Regions from separate parts of the Microbacterium aquilitoris genome, predicted to be linked through region 2. Evidence: predicted binding sites of a transcription regulator. Region 2 holds the regulator's gene; the other holds the start of a gene.
The links. The regulator HspR, encoded in region 2, represses chaperone genes until heat shock. The targets are predictions, from matches to a motif close to AAGTTGAGTCNNNNNGACTCAACTT.
Positions count from the first base shown of each region.

Region 1 (6,305 bases), 740 kb from region 2:
TGACCGCCCTCGATGGGCTCGAGGTAGTGCACCTCGGCATCCGTCTCGTCCGCCAACCGTGCCGCCATCTTGCGCGCCTGTACGGGGCCGACCCGGTCGTCGCTCGCGGCCGCGTAGATGAGGGATGCCGGGTACCGCCGCCCGGGCTCGATCAGGTGGTACGGCGAGAAGGTCTTCACGAACTCCCACTCGGCCGGGTCGTCGGGGTCGCCGTACTCCGCGATCCAACTGGCACCGGCCGACAGTCGCGTGTACCGCCTCATGTCGAGGAGGGGCACGCCGCAGACGATCGCCCCGAAGTCGTCGGGATACTGGGTCAGCATGTTGCCGACGAGCAGACCGCCGTTGCTGCGGCCGTGGCAGGCGATGCGGTCGGGGGTCGAGACGCCGCGTGCGACGAGGTCGCGCGCGACGGCGGCGAAGTCCTCGTATGCGCGGTGGCGGTTCTCGCGCAGCGCGGCCAGGTGCCACTCGGGTCCGAACTCGCCGCCGCCGCGGATGTTCGCGACGACGTACACGCGTCCCTCCTCGAGCCAGGCGGGGCCGACGATCGTCGGATACTCCGGGGTGAGCGCGTGCTCGAACCCGCCGTAGCCGTTCATGAGGACGGGGAGAGTGCCGGAGCGCTCCCGCGGACCGACCTCGAAGTACGGCACGCGCGTGCCGTCGGCCGACGTCGCCCAGTGCTGCTCCGCGACGAGTCCGGACGCGTCGAAGGTTGGGCGGCTGCGGTCGACGACGCGGGGCTCGGCGCCGGGGGCGATCACCAGGAGCGTCGGGGGAGTGAGGAAGCCGCGAGCGACCACCCACAGCTCGTCGTCCTCGTCGTCGTCGGCGGTGGCGACGCTCGCGCTGAAGAGATCGGCGTCGCCGAGGCCCAGGTCGATGTCGACTCCGGTCAGCGTCTCGGGATCGAGCGACACGAGCCGGCTCTGCACGCGGTCGAGGATCGTGAGGACCAGGCGCGTGCGGGTCCACGTCCACGTTTCGAGCACCGCCGTGTCGCTCGGGGCGAAGGCGACGCGCAGGTCCGACCCGTCGCCCTCCGTGACGGTCTCGAGTGGACCGATGAGGAGGGTGCCCGACGGATGCGTCGTGTCGCCGATGCGCCACGGGGTCGTGGTCCGCACGGTGACGAGGTCGCCGTGAACATCGACGTTCGCGTCCTGCGGCACGGCGATCAGACGCGGCTCGCCGCCGTCCCAGACCCAGGATTCGGAGTGGAAGAAGTCATGCGCGATGACCACGATCGGCGTCGCGGTGCCGCCCGTGCGGTCGACGTGCGCGAACACGCCGACGTCCGAGGCGACACCCGTCACGATGGGCGGAGCGTCCGCGAGGGACTCGCCCCGTCGCCAGGCGCGGGCGCTGATCGGATACCCCGAGTCGGTGACGCCGCCGCCGTGCAGGGCAGTGGCGACGAGCAGGGTGTCGCGGTCGACCCACGCGATCATCGTCTTCTCGGCGTCGAGGGCGAACGGGGTGTCGTCGACGAAACGACGTGCGTCGAGGTCGAACTCGCGCACGACGGTGGCGTCACCGCCGTCCGGGCTCAGCCGCACGAGTGCACGCCCGCTGCCCGCAGGTCCGTGAGCCGCGCCCGCGAACGCCCAGGCGACGCCTTCCTCGCGGCCGAGTGCGTCGACGTCAAGCAGCACCTCCCAGGTCGGTTCGCCCGCTGCGAAGGCGGCGCGGGATGTCCGTCGCCACAGGCCGCGGGGGTTCGCGGCATCCCGCCACAGGTCGTACATGAGATCGCCGTGGCGGCTCGGGACGACGAGTCGATCGGGGTCCTGAAGGATGCCGGTCAGGCGGCGCTCGAGCGCGGTGCGTGTGTTGCCCGAGAAGGCCGCCTCGGTCTCGGCGGTCCGTTCGGCTGCCCAGGCGCGGGCCTCGGGTCCGTCGATCTCCTCCAACCAGAGGAACGGGTCGGCGGGCTCGGGGGCGGTCTCGTGGGCGCTCATGTCGCCAGCCTAAGGCCGTCTCCGACGTGGGCGTTCGCCGTGCGAGAACCGTTGGCACTCGGTAGGTCAGAGTGCTAATCTGAACGCACTTGAGCCGCAGGGGCTCAACTTTAAGACCACATCACTGAAGGAGAGAATCATGGCAACCTACGACCCGTTCCGTGACATCGACCGCCTGGCGTCGACCCTCTTCGACACGCGCCGCGGCCCGCGACGGATGCCGATGGACCTGTTCCGCGACGGCGACCACTACGTCCTGAACGCCGACCTGCCGGGCATCGACCCGGGCTCGGTCGACATCGACGTGGACGGCCAGCTGCTCACCATCCGCGCCGAGCGCACCGTGGGGGCGGCCGACGGGGTGAAGTGGATCACGCGCGAGCGTGAGACCGCGAGCTTCCTGCGCCAGCTGAACCTCGGCCAGGGCATCGACACCGACGCCATCACGGCGACCTACAGCAACGGTGTGCTCACCGTCACCATCCCGGTGAGCGAGAAGGCCAAGCCACGCAAGGTCGAGGTGGTCGCCGACGGTTCGGCCCCGACCATCTCCGCCCGCGAGAGCGATCCGCAGCCGATCGACCAGTGATCACCGCGGCATCCTCGCACTGACGCGAATCGCCCCGCATCCCGTCTCGGATGCGGGGCGATTCGCATGTGTCACACGCCGCGAAGGCGCGCGGTCAGCTTCTCGAGCTGTGCGAGTTCGTCGTCGGTGAGGACCGACATCCGTTCGGCGATCGTCCGGCCGTGGACCGTCGCCAGCCGACGGAACATCGTTGCGCCCTTGTCGGTGGCGCGGAGGATCGCGCCGCGGCCGTCCTGCGGGTCGGGCTGCTTGGAGACGAGCCCGCGTGCCACCATCCGGTCGACCAGTCGCGAGACGCTGGGCTGGCTGATGAGCATGTTGGCGGTCACGTCGCGCAGGCGTGCGGTGTGCTCATCGCAGCGGGTCACCGTCAGCAGGACGTCGTACTCGGCACCGGACAGCTGATCGTCGTCGAAGTCCCGGGAGATCTCGGCCATGACCTCGTGCTGCGCGCGGAAGAGGCTCTCCCACGCGGCGATGGCGAGGCGTCGATCGGTCATGGCGTCAACTGTATCGCCGCGGGCAGACGCGCCGAGCGCCGATGGTCCCCTCGGCTTCACCGCGCCGTCACGTGCCGTTCGCACGCTCAGGAGAGCATTCTCATGAACTGTGTTGTCGCTATGTCCTGACAAACCCGCGTGTCATCGATAGTCTGCGACGACTCCCGCAACCGATGGAAGTGAGGCGCGCCCGTGAGCGTGAAGAAACAGACAAGACGAGCAGGCAGCCGGACCCGCGGCGCGATCGGGGGCCTCGGCATCCTCGTCGCGTGCACTCTGGCAGCCGTCCCCGCCTTCGCGGCGGACGGATTCACCGAGGCGCAGAAGACGGCGACCTACTCGTCGGACGCGACCGCCTCGACGGGCGATTCGAGCGCTCCCAGCGCGGACAACTGGTCGGTCCGGATGATGGATGTCTTCCAGAACCTCCGCACCGACCGCGGCCCGGGCGGCAATGCGGCCGTCATGGACTACAACGACGAGCTGACGAGCGAGATCAACCGGACGGCCTCGAAGGCGCAGGTCCAGCGGGCCATCGTCGACCAGTACCAGGACATGTCCGTCAGCATGGGCGACGCGTTCGGGAAGAAGCTCGGCGCGATCTACGCCGAGGCCATCGCCGACGGCGAACTGCCCAAGGTGACCTGGCTGCTCAACAAGGAGGGCGGCAAGCTCGGCTCGACCTCGTCGACGAACCCGCCAAAGAACTACTTCGACTACGACCGGCCGTACATCCGTCTCGACAAGACGAAGGACCTCGTCTACCGCGACAAGGAAGGCGGCGACGCGTGGGGTTCCACGAGCGGCTCCTTCCCGTCGGGCCACACGTCGCAGGCGTACTGGCAGGGCACGGCGCTCGCCGAGATGCTGCCCCAGCTCGCGCCGCAGATCCTCGCCCGCACGGTCGAGGCCGGCAACAACCGCGTCGTGATGGCTGCGCACTACCCGCTCGACGTCATCAGCGGCCGCATGATGGGCCAGAAGATCATCGCGCTCCGCCTCGCCGACCCGGCCATGCGCGCGCTCGTCGACGAAGCCGCCGACGAACTGCGCGGCGTTCTGGAGCGCGGCTGCGGCGACACCCTCGAGAACTGCATCAAGAAGGACGTCCCGTACCTGCCGACCGACAAGGCGCTCGCGTACTACGAGGAGCACCTCGGGTACGGCTTCCCCGACATCGGCCCCAAGGGTGAGAAGGTCGTGGTGCCCGCGGGAGCCGAGGAGCTGCTCGTCTCGTCCCACCCCGACCTGACGCCGGCGCAGCGTCGACAGGTGCTCGCTCTGACTGCCGAGGACTCCGGCAACCCCCTCGACGTGGGCGAGCAGGAGAGCTGGCAGCGGATGAACCTCGCGGCGGCTATGGCCGCGAAGGTCACCGTGAAGGCGGACGGCTCGGTCGTGATCGGCGACGGAAGCGTCGAGCCCACCCCGCAGCCCCAGCCGAGCCCGGGCCCGCAGCCCGAGCCCACCCCGACCCCGGAGCCGACGCCGGCTCCCACGGCTGAGCCCACTCCCGCGCCCGCACCGACCGGTTCGCCCGAGCCGACCCCCGCTCCCCAGCCGACGCTCCCGTCGACCGGCGGCACCCCTGGTGCGCCGGTCGCGAACGGTGACGACCTGCCGGCTGCGGCAGAGGGCGGCATCCAAGCGTCCGTCCGCGGCGACCGCGTCGTCGTCTCGGGGCTGACGGCCGGCGAGCGGTACTCCGGGTTCCTGTACTCGACGCCGACAGCGCTCGGACAGGTGACGGCGGATGCCGCCGGTGCCGCGAGCTTCGCGCTGCCGAACGACGTCGAGCCCGGCGCCCATCGGGTCGCCGTCGTCGACGAGTCCGGCGATCTCGTCGGATGGGCCGCGGTGACCGTCTCGAGCGGTGCGGTCGCGGCGGCTGACGGCGACGAGCTGGCGTCGACCGGTGGTCAGGCCGGGCCGCTGTGGGTCGCAGGCAGTGCCGGTGCGGCGCTTCTCGCACTCGGGACGGTGCTCGTGATGCGCCGCCGCCGGAGCGAGACCGCCTGACGGGTGATGCAGTAAGGGCCGGCTGGAGAGGCATCCAGCCGGCCCTTGTCCCTTTGCACCAAGAGTGTCCTGCAATCACATGTCGGTAGCTGCCACAGCAAAACATCTACCGTGCAATGACTGTATAACGGCGAGATAACGGTGGCAAGGAATTCCTGTTATCAATTTGTGATGAGCAAGCTCGGTGTCCGGTGTGGCCCTCACCGCGCCGCGGCGGCGGTCGTCCGCCGCTGCCCGATCGCCCACACATAGGGGGCGGGCGTGCCGTTGATCGCCCAGTCGCCGACGATGCGTTGCTTGAAGATGACGGGGTTGTGCGACGACACGGCGCGGGCGTTGCGCCAGAAGCGGTCGAGGCGCTTCGTTTCGGAGACGGCCGACGCGCTGAGCGCGTTGAGCACGGTACTCGTCGCCTCGAGGGAGAGGGACGTGAGGACGATCTGTCCCTGGGCGGACTCGATCTCGGCGCGCTGATTGGCGCGTTCCTCGGCCTCGGGATCGCACGCGAAGCGCGCCACGTAGGCGTCCTGCGCGGATTCGGCCGCCCGCACCGCGACCGCCCGGGCAGCGAACCCCTGCGCCGTCGCCACCCCGACGGTCTGCTGCACGAGCGGATCCTCTGACCAGGTCCCGGCGGAGCCGTGGCTGAAGACACGCGTGCGGGCGCGGGCGTGTGCCGCGACCTCCCGCGCCGCGCCCGCGACGAGGCCGGCCTGCGTGGCGAGGTGGACGAGCTGGTAGAAGGCCGTCTGGTAGCGGAAGCGATCGGCGAAGACGGTGATGTCGTCGGGATCGACGCGGGCGTCCTCGAGGATCGTCGTGCCGCTGCCGGTCGTGCGCTGCCCGAAGCCGTCCCAGTCGTCGTGGACGGTCACGCCGGGTTGATCGGCGCGCACGATCGCGATCACGGGGACGCCGTCGTGCTCTGCGTACACGTCGAGCCAGTCGGCGAAGATGCTCCCGGTGCTGTAGAACTTGGTGCCGTTGACGACGAGGTCGTCGCCGCGACGGGTGACCTTCGTGTTGACGTCGCCGACCTTCACCTCGCCGATCTCGGTCCAGGCGTTCCCGGCGATCTCGCCCGAGACGAAGCGCGTGAACCAGGCCGACTGGTCGACGGTCGCGTGCTGGTTGAGGCGGTCCTCGACGTAGGCGAAGTGGCCCCGCAGCGCCTGCGGGATGTTGGAGTCGGCGGCAGCGAGCTCGGTGAGCAGCTCGATCAGCTGGGGGAGG
Region 1 is NZ_JAUZVT010000001.1:919,149-925,453, forward strand. Features, by position in the region: gene Q9S78_RS04435 (prolyl oligopeptidase family serine peptidase) at 1-1,964, opposite strand, end outside; gene Q9S78_RS04440 (Hsp20/alpha crystallin family protein) at 2,104-2,553, shown strand; gene Q9S78_RS04445 (MarR family winged helix-turn-helix transcriptional regulator) at 2,625-3,053, opposite strand; gene Q9S78_RS04450 (acid phosphatase) at 3,246-5,072, shown strand; gene Q9S78_RS04455 (acyl-CoA dehydrogenase family protein) at 5,273-6,305, opposite strand, start outside.
Region 1: a site for HspR is predicted at 2,051-2,075, ahead of Q9S78_RS04440 (Hsp20/alpha crystallin family protein). Genes of this name have one in related genera too.

Region 2 (6,305 bases):
GTCGACGCGCTCAAGACGGCGCTCGCGGGCGACAACGACGACACCGTCAAGGACGCCTACGACAAGCTGAACGCGTCGCAGACCAAGATCGGCGAGGCGATCTACGCCGCGAGCCAGGCCGACGCCGCACAGGCGCCGACCGATGCTCCGGCCGGCGAGCAGACGGCATCCTCCGATGAGGATGTCGTCGACGCCGAGGTCGTCGACGACGAGGACGAGAAGAAGTAAGCATGGCGGACAAGGACTTCGAGAAGCCGGACGAGGGCGACGACGTCGCCGCGACCCCGGCCGAGGAGTCGGTGGAGCCCGCCGGGGATGCCGACACGGAGCCGGACGCGCTCACGGTCGACGACATCCTCGGCGCGGCCCAGTCCGACGAGGCTGCTGTCGCGGATGCACCGGAGGAGGAGCACGACCTGCTCCTCGACCTGAAGCGCGTGCAGGCGGAGTACGCCAACTACCGTCGCCGCACTGAGGAGCAGCGCGAGGTGGAGCTCGCGCGCGCCAAGGGCGCCGTCGCGAAGGGGATGCTCCCCGTGCTCGACGACCTCGACCGCGCTGAGAAGCACGGCGACCTCGCCGAGGGCAGCGCGCTGGCGGCGATCGCCGAGAAGATGCGGGCCGTCGTGGCCCGCCTGGGAGTGGAGCGTTACGGCGCTGCGGGCGACGCGTTCGACCCGCAGCAGCACGAGGCGATCTTCCAGGCGCCCACGCCCGGCACGACCGAGCCGACGATCCTCGAGGTCGTCGAGATCGGTTACCGCCTCGGTGACCTCGAGCTGCGTCCGGCGAAGGTCGTGGTCGCGGTTCCGGCTGAGTAGGGGGCGCGCTGATGGCCAGTCAGGATTGGTTCGACAAGGACTTCTACAAGGTGCTCGGGGTGTCCAAGGACGTCTCCGACGCCGACCTGAAGAAGACGTACCGCAAGCTGGCGCGCACCTACCACCCCGACTCGAACGCGGGGGACCCCGCGGCCGAGGCGAAGTTCAAAGAGGTCAGCGAGGCGTACTCGGTGCTCAGCGACAAGGAGCAGCGCGCCGAGTACGACCAGCTGCGCGCCATGGGCTCGGGGAGTGCACGCTTCCAGCCCGGGGCTAGCGGCGGGTTCGAAGACGTGTTCAGCCGGTTCCAGCCCGGCGGCGCGGGCGGCCAGCAGGCCGACTTCGACGACCTCTTCGCGATGTTCGGGCAGCAGGGCGGGGGCCGGTTCGGCTCCGGTCGCTTCGGGCAGCCGAGCGGTGGATTCCGCGGCTTCGGCGGCCCGCAGCGCGGAGCCGACGTCACCGCCCGCACGACGCTCGACTTCACGACGGCCGTGAAGGGCGACACCATCACGCTCCAGGGCGACGACGGCAAGCCCATCAAGGTGAAGATCCCCGCAGGGGTCTCGGACGGGCAGAAGATCAAGCTGCGCGGTCGCGGCCGGCCCTCGCCGGACGGCGGCGAGGCGGGTGACATCGTCCTCACGGTCGGTGTGCGCCCACATCCCGTCTTCACGCGCGAGGGGCTGAACCTCCGCATCCATGTTCCCGTCACGTTCACCGAGGCGGCGCTGGGTGCGACCATCGAGGTCCCGACGCTCGGCGGCGACAGCGTCAAGCTGCGCGTCGCGCCGGGGACCCCGTCCGGGCGCGTGCTGCGCGTGAAGGGCCGCGGGGTGCAGACGGCGAAGGGCACCGGCGACCTGCTCGCCGAGGTCCAGGTCGCCGTCCCGACCCACCTCGACGGACCCGCGCGCGAAGCGCTGGAACGCTTCCACGAGTTGGAGCCCAAGGAGAACCCGCGCGCCGATCTGATGGCCAAGGCGCGCGAGTGAGGTGAGACGCATGGCGAACGAGCAGGTCGACGAAGACGCCCCGATCCTGGCGATCGCGGTGGCAGCTGAGCTCGCCGGCATGCACCCGCAGACGCTGCGTCAGTACGACCGGCTGGGACTCGTGGTACCGGCGCGCACCCGTGGCGGGTCGCGCCGGTACTCCCTCCGTCACGTCGCGCAGCTGCGCGAAGTGGCGCAGATGTCGGCTGACGGCGTGAGCCTCCCGGCCATCTCGCGCATCATCGAGCTCGAGAACCAGGTGCGGATGCTGCGCCGCGAGGTCTCGGGACTGCAGGGTCGCCTGCGCGACGAGGTCGCCACACGCCGCGGTGCCCGCGTGTTCGCCGCCGGCGCGACCGGCTCGGTCGTCACGCTCCGCCAGGGCACGCGCGTGCGCCGCGCGACCGACGTCGTCCTATACCGCCCGCACCCGCCGACTGACTGACGCGCCGGCGCCGGCCCGGGTCCGGCTCGTCGAGCCGACGCGAACTGCACTCACGACCGACGGATGCCGACAGTTCGCGTCGGGTCGAGCCTTCTGCCCGGGTGGTGAGCGCGAGGAGTCGTCCACAGAGGGGCGGATGCCGGGGGAGCTCGGGTGGCGGGCGGGCGAGCCTCTGGGGGTGAGACCGCCGACGCCGTTGCCTGCACACCTTCCACCTGCGTTCGCCCTCGCTGAGGCGCAGGATGCCGGGGTGACGTACGCGCGCTTGCGGGGGCGGGACCTGTCGCGGCCGTATCGCGGGGTCCGCGCACGGCACGATCCGACCGGCACCGTCGCCCGCGCGGTCGCGTACGTGCCAAAGCTGCGCCCTGGCGAGCACTTCTCGCACGCGACGGCGATCGCGCTCGCAGGCGGGTGGATCCCCGACCGTCTGAGGGCGGAAGTGGATGTCTCGGCTGTCCGGCCGACGGGACGTGCGCGCGGCACAGCTGTCCGGGGGCACGAAGCGGCGGCGCCTGTCCGTCACGTGGTCGGCGGGTTGCCATGCGTCGAACCGTCCGCCGCGTGGTGCCAGGCGGCATCCCTTCTCGATGACCGTGAACTCGTCGTCGCGGCGGACTCGCTCATGCGGAGGCAGCAGCCCGCTCTGGCGATCGGCGACCTCGCGCAGGCCGTCGAGGAGCGCGAGCGAACGCGCCATGTCGGCAGGCTGCGACGTGCGCTCATCCGCGCTCGTGAGCGGACGGATTCCGTGGCTGAGACGCTTCTCCGCCTCGACGCGGCGGACGTGGGCCTTCCCGAGTTCGCCGTCAACGAGGTCATCCGCGATGCGCGGGGCACCTTCCTGGCGTACGGCGACCTCGTGCACGCGCCGACGAAGGTGCTGCTCGAGTACGACGGGCAGCAGCACCGGCTGGACGATCGCCAGTATGCGCGCGACGTCGAACGCCTCGATGCGCTGGCCGCCGCCGGCTGGCGCGTGATCCGCGTGAATCGCTCGCACCGCGGTCCCGAGCGTCGCAGCATCCTCGCGCGCGTGCACGCCGCGCTCCTTGAGCGCGGCTATCGTCCCTGATGCTCGAGCCGACGCGAACTGTGCTCATCCGTTGGCGATAGGTGCAGATTGCGTCGGCTCGACGCCTCGCCGACGGCCGAGCGGATGCCGGGGGTCAGGCGGGGTCGATGCGGAGGGTGCCGGGGCCCTCGCCGACCGTCAGGTCGGTCACGAGGCGGAGCGAGCGGGCGAGGGCGTCGACGGCGGGGATGACGGTGCCGAAGCGCTCGCGGTCGGAGATGACGGCGGTGAGGGTGACGAGGTGGGTGCCGGTGTCCCACGTGTACGACGCGAAGGGCGTCTGGCGCGGGTTCGGCGGCAGGGGCATCTCGAGCTTCTCGGCCACGCCGAGCGGGGAGCCGGTGAAGCTGACCGTGTCGTCGTACTCGATCGGCATGCTCGCGCGCATGGTCCGCAGCTGGGGCGTGAGCTCCTGCACCTGCGCCATCGCGACGAGGAGTTCGGGGTCGTCCTTCCACACCCACGCGAGCAGGCGACCGTCGGCGCGGCGCATGAGGGCGGGGATCGCCTGGCTCATCGCCCACGCGGCGACCTTGCTGCCGGGCTGCTCGCGACCGAAGGCGGCGTTCGCCTGGGCGAGGAGCATCCCGATCGCCTTCTTGCGGGCGCGGCGCCCGCGGAACCCGAACGAACCGGTGATCGGGACCCACTGAGCGGGGTCCACCTGGGCGGAGAGGCGGAGGCCGGTGAGAGGCGTCATCGCTCCAGCGTAGGTTGCTAGGATCCGCCTATGCTGCGCGCCCCCCACGTCCGCAGCGCCGTCGCAGTGATCGTCGCGATCGCGCTCAGTCTCGCCCTCCCCGTCTCGCCGGCGGCTGCCGCCGGCAACGTCCCCGCCAAGCCAGGGCTCGTCAACTACGTCGGCGCCTCGCTGACGTCGCTGACCGTCGACTGGGCAGACATCCCCGGCGCGACGAGCTATTACGTCTACGCGAACACCAGCCACGACCTGGTCACCCGACCCGCGCAGCCGATCAACCAGAAGGTCACCTCCTCGAAGGCGACCGTCACCGGGCTGAAGCCGGGGGTCGCCTACTTCATCCAGGTGCGCGGCGTCTCGGCCGCGGGCATGGGGCCCCGGTCATCGCCGGTGGCCCACGAGACGATCACGGCGCAGGCGACGTTGCCCGCGGGCTCGCCGAGCTACCTCGCGGTCAGCTGGAACGTGTGCTCGAACGTCTGCTCCGGTTTCTCGACGCGCAAGAACGTCATCAACAAGCGCATCACCGAACTCGCCCCCGACATCGTCGCCCTGCAGGAAGCGTCGAAGTACACGACGCCGCCCAGCGGCTACACCTTCGCGTACAACGGGCAGAACGACATCCTCATCCGCAACGGCCGGTTCACCCGCGTCGCCGCCAAGTCGGGCGGCGCCACCTCGGGCGCCGTGCTGTTCCCGTCGCAGTACGCCTCGGCGGGCAAGGGGATGTCGTGGGCCGCCGTCCGGCACAGTTCCGGCGCCTACCTCCTCGTCGTCGACACGCACCTCGTGGTCGGGACGTCGGCATCCGTCGTCCGTCAACGCCAGTACGAGGCCGGCAAGCTGGCGGATGCCGTGACCGCGACGCTCACGAAGCTCAACAAGACGCACCGGTCGCTGACCGACTGGACGAAGGCGCCCGTCATGATCGTGGGCGACCTCAACTCGCACAAGTCGCGCGTGGGCGACGGCACCATGGCCGCCCTCGAGAAGCGCGGGTGGCACGACGCGTACGACCAGGCGCGCACCCTCAGCCTGCAGCACTACAACACGGCGAATCCGACCATGTCGCTGACGCCCTTCACGAGCGTGACCTGGGGCGACCACATCGACAAGGTGCTCGTACGGCCCTCGCGGTCGGTCGTCTACTCGTGGAAGAACGCGGGGAAGACCGCGCGCGGCAAGTGGATCGGACCACTCGGGTCGGACCACCATCCGCTCGCCGTCCGCGTGGGCCTCCGCTGAGGCGCGCCGATCCTCCACCGGAGGACGCCCCGGTCCCGGGCTAGAATCGAGCCCCGGCGCCCCGCACATCCCTGCGCCCCATCGGCGAGAAAGCCCCTTGCCTCCGACGCACAGATTGGCCCGTACCCCGTGACCATGACGCCCCCGGACGATCCCGCACCCGAGCGCGGACCCCTCACCATCGTGATCGCGGCCGACACGTTCGCGCCCGACGTCAACGGAGGGGCTCGCTTCACCGAGCGCCTCGCCGCGGGCCTCGCCGCACGCGGTCACGACGTCCACGTCGCGACGCCGAGCGTCGGGCACCGCAACCACGGCGTCTTCACCGAGGACATCGAGGGCCAGCCGCTCACGGTGCACCGCCTTCCCGGCTGGCGCTACCGGCCGCACGACTGGCTGCGGTTCGTCCTGCCGTGGATGGGCAAGCACTACTCGCGCCGGCTGCTCGACGAGGTCGACGCGGATGTCGTGCACAGCCAGTCGCACATCGTGATCGGTCGCGCCCTGACCCGTATCGCGAACCAGCGCGGCATCCCCGTCGTCGCGACGAACCACATCATGGCCGACAACATCCTGGACTTCACGCTGCTGCCGAAGTTCCTGTACGACATCTTCCTCAAGATCGCGTGGGCCGACGCGGAGCGCACGTTCAAGATGTCGCGCGCGGTGACCACGCCCACGCGCAAGGCCGCCGAGTTCCTCGAGGACACGATCGACATCTCCGGTGTCGTGCCGATCAGCTGCGGCATCCGCCAGAGCAACTACACGCCGAACCTCGAGCCGCGGGAGAACCGCCGCCGGGTGCTGTTCGTCGGCCGCCTGACGACCGAAAAGCACGTCGAGGTCACGCTCGAGGCGATCACGAAGCTGCCCGATCTCGACATCCAGTTCGAGATCGTCGGCGGCGGCGATCAGCGCAAGAGCCTCGGTCAGGTGACCGAGCGTCTCGGCCTCACCGACCGGGTGACCTTCCTCGGGCGGGTGTCCGAAGGGGAGCTCCGCGCCGCCTACACCCGCGCCGACG
Region 2 is NZ_JAUZVT010000001.1:176,173-182,477, reverse strand. Features, by position in the region: gene dnaK (molecular chaperone DnaK) at 1-228, shown strand, start outside; gene Q9S78_RS00850 (nucleotide exchange factor GrpE) at 231-821, shown strand; gene Q9S78_RS00845 (DnaJ C-terminal domain-containing protein) at 833-1,816, shown strand; gene Q9S78_RS00840 (heat shock protein transcriptional repressor HspR) at 1,827-2,261, shown strand; gene Q9S78_RS00835 (DUF559 domain-containing protein) at 2,512-3,336, shown strand; gene Q9S78_RS00830 (hypothetical protein) at 3,431-4,036, opposite strand; gene Q9S78_RS00825 (fibronectin type III domain-containing protein) at 4,067-5,281, shown strand; gene Q9S78_RS00820 (glycosyltransferase) at 5,417-6,305, shown strand, end outside.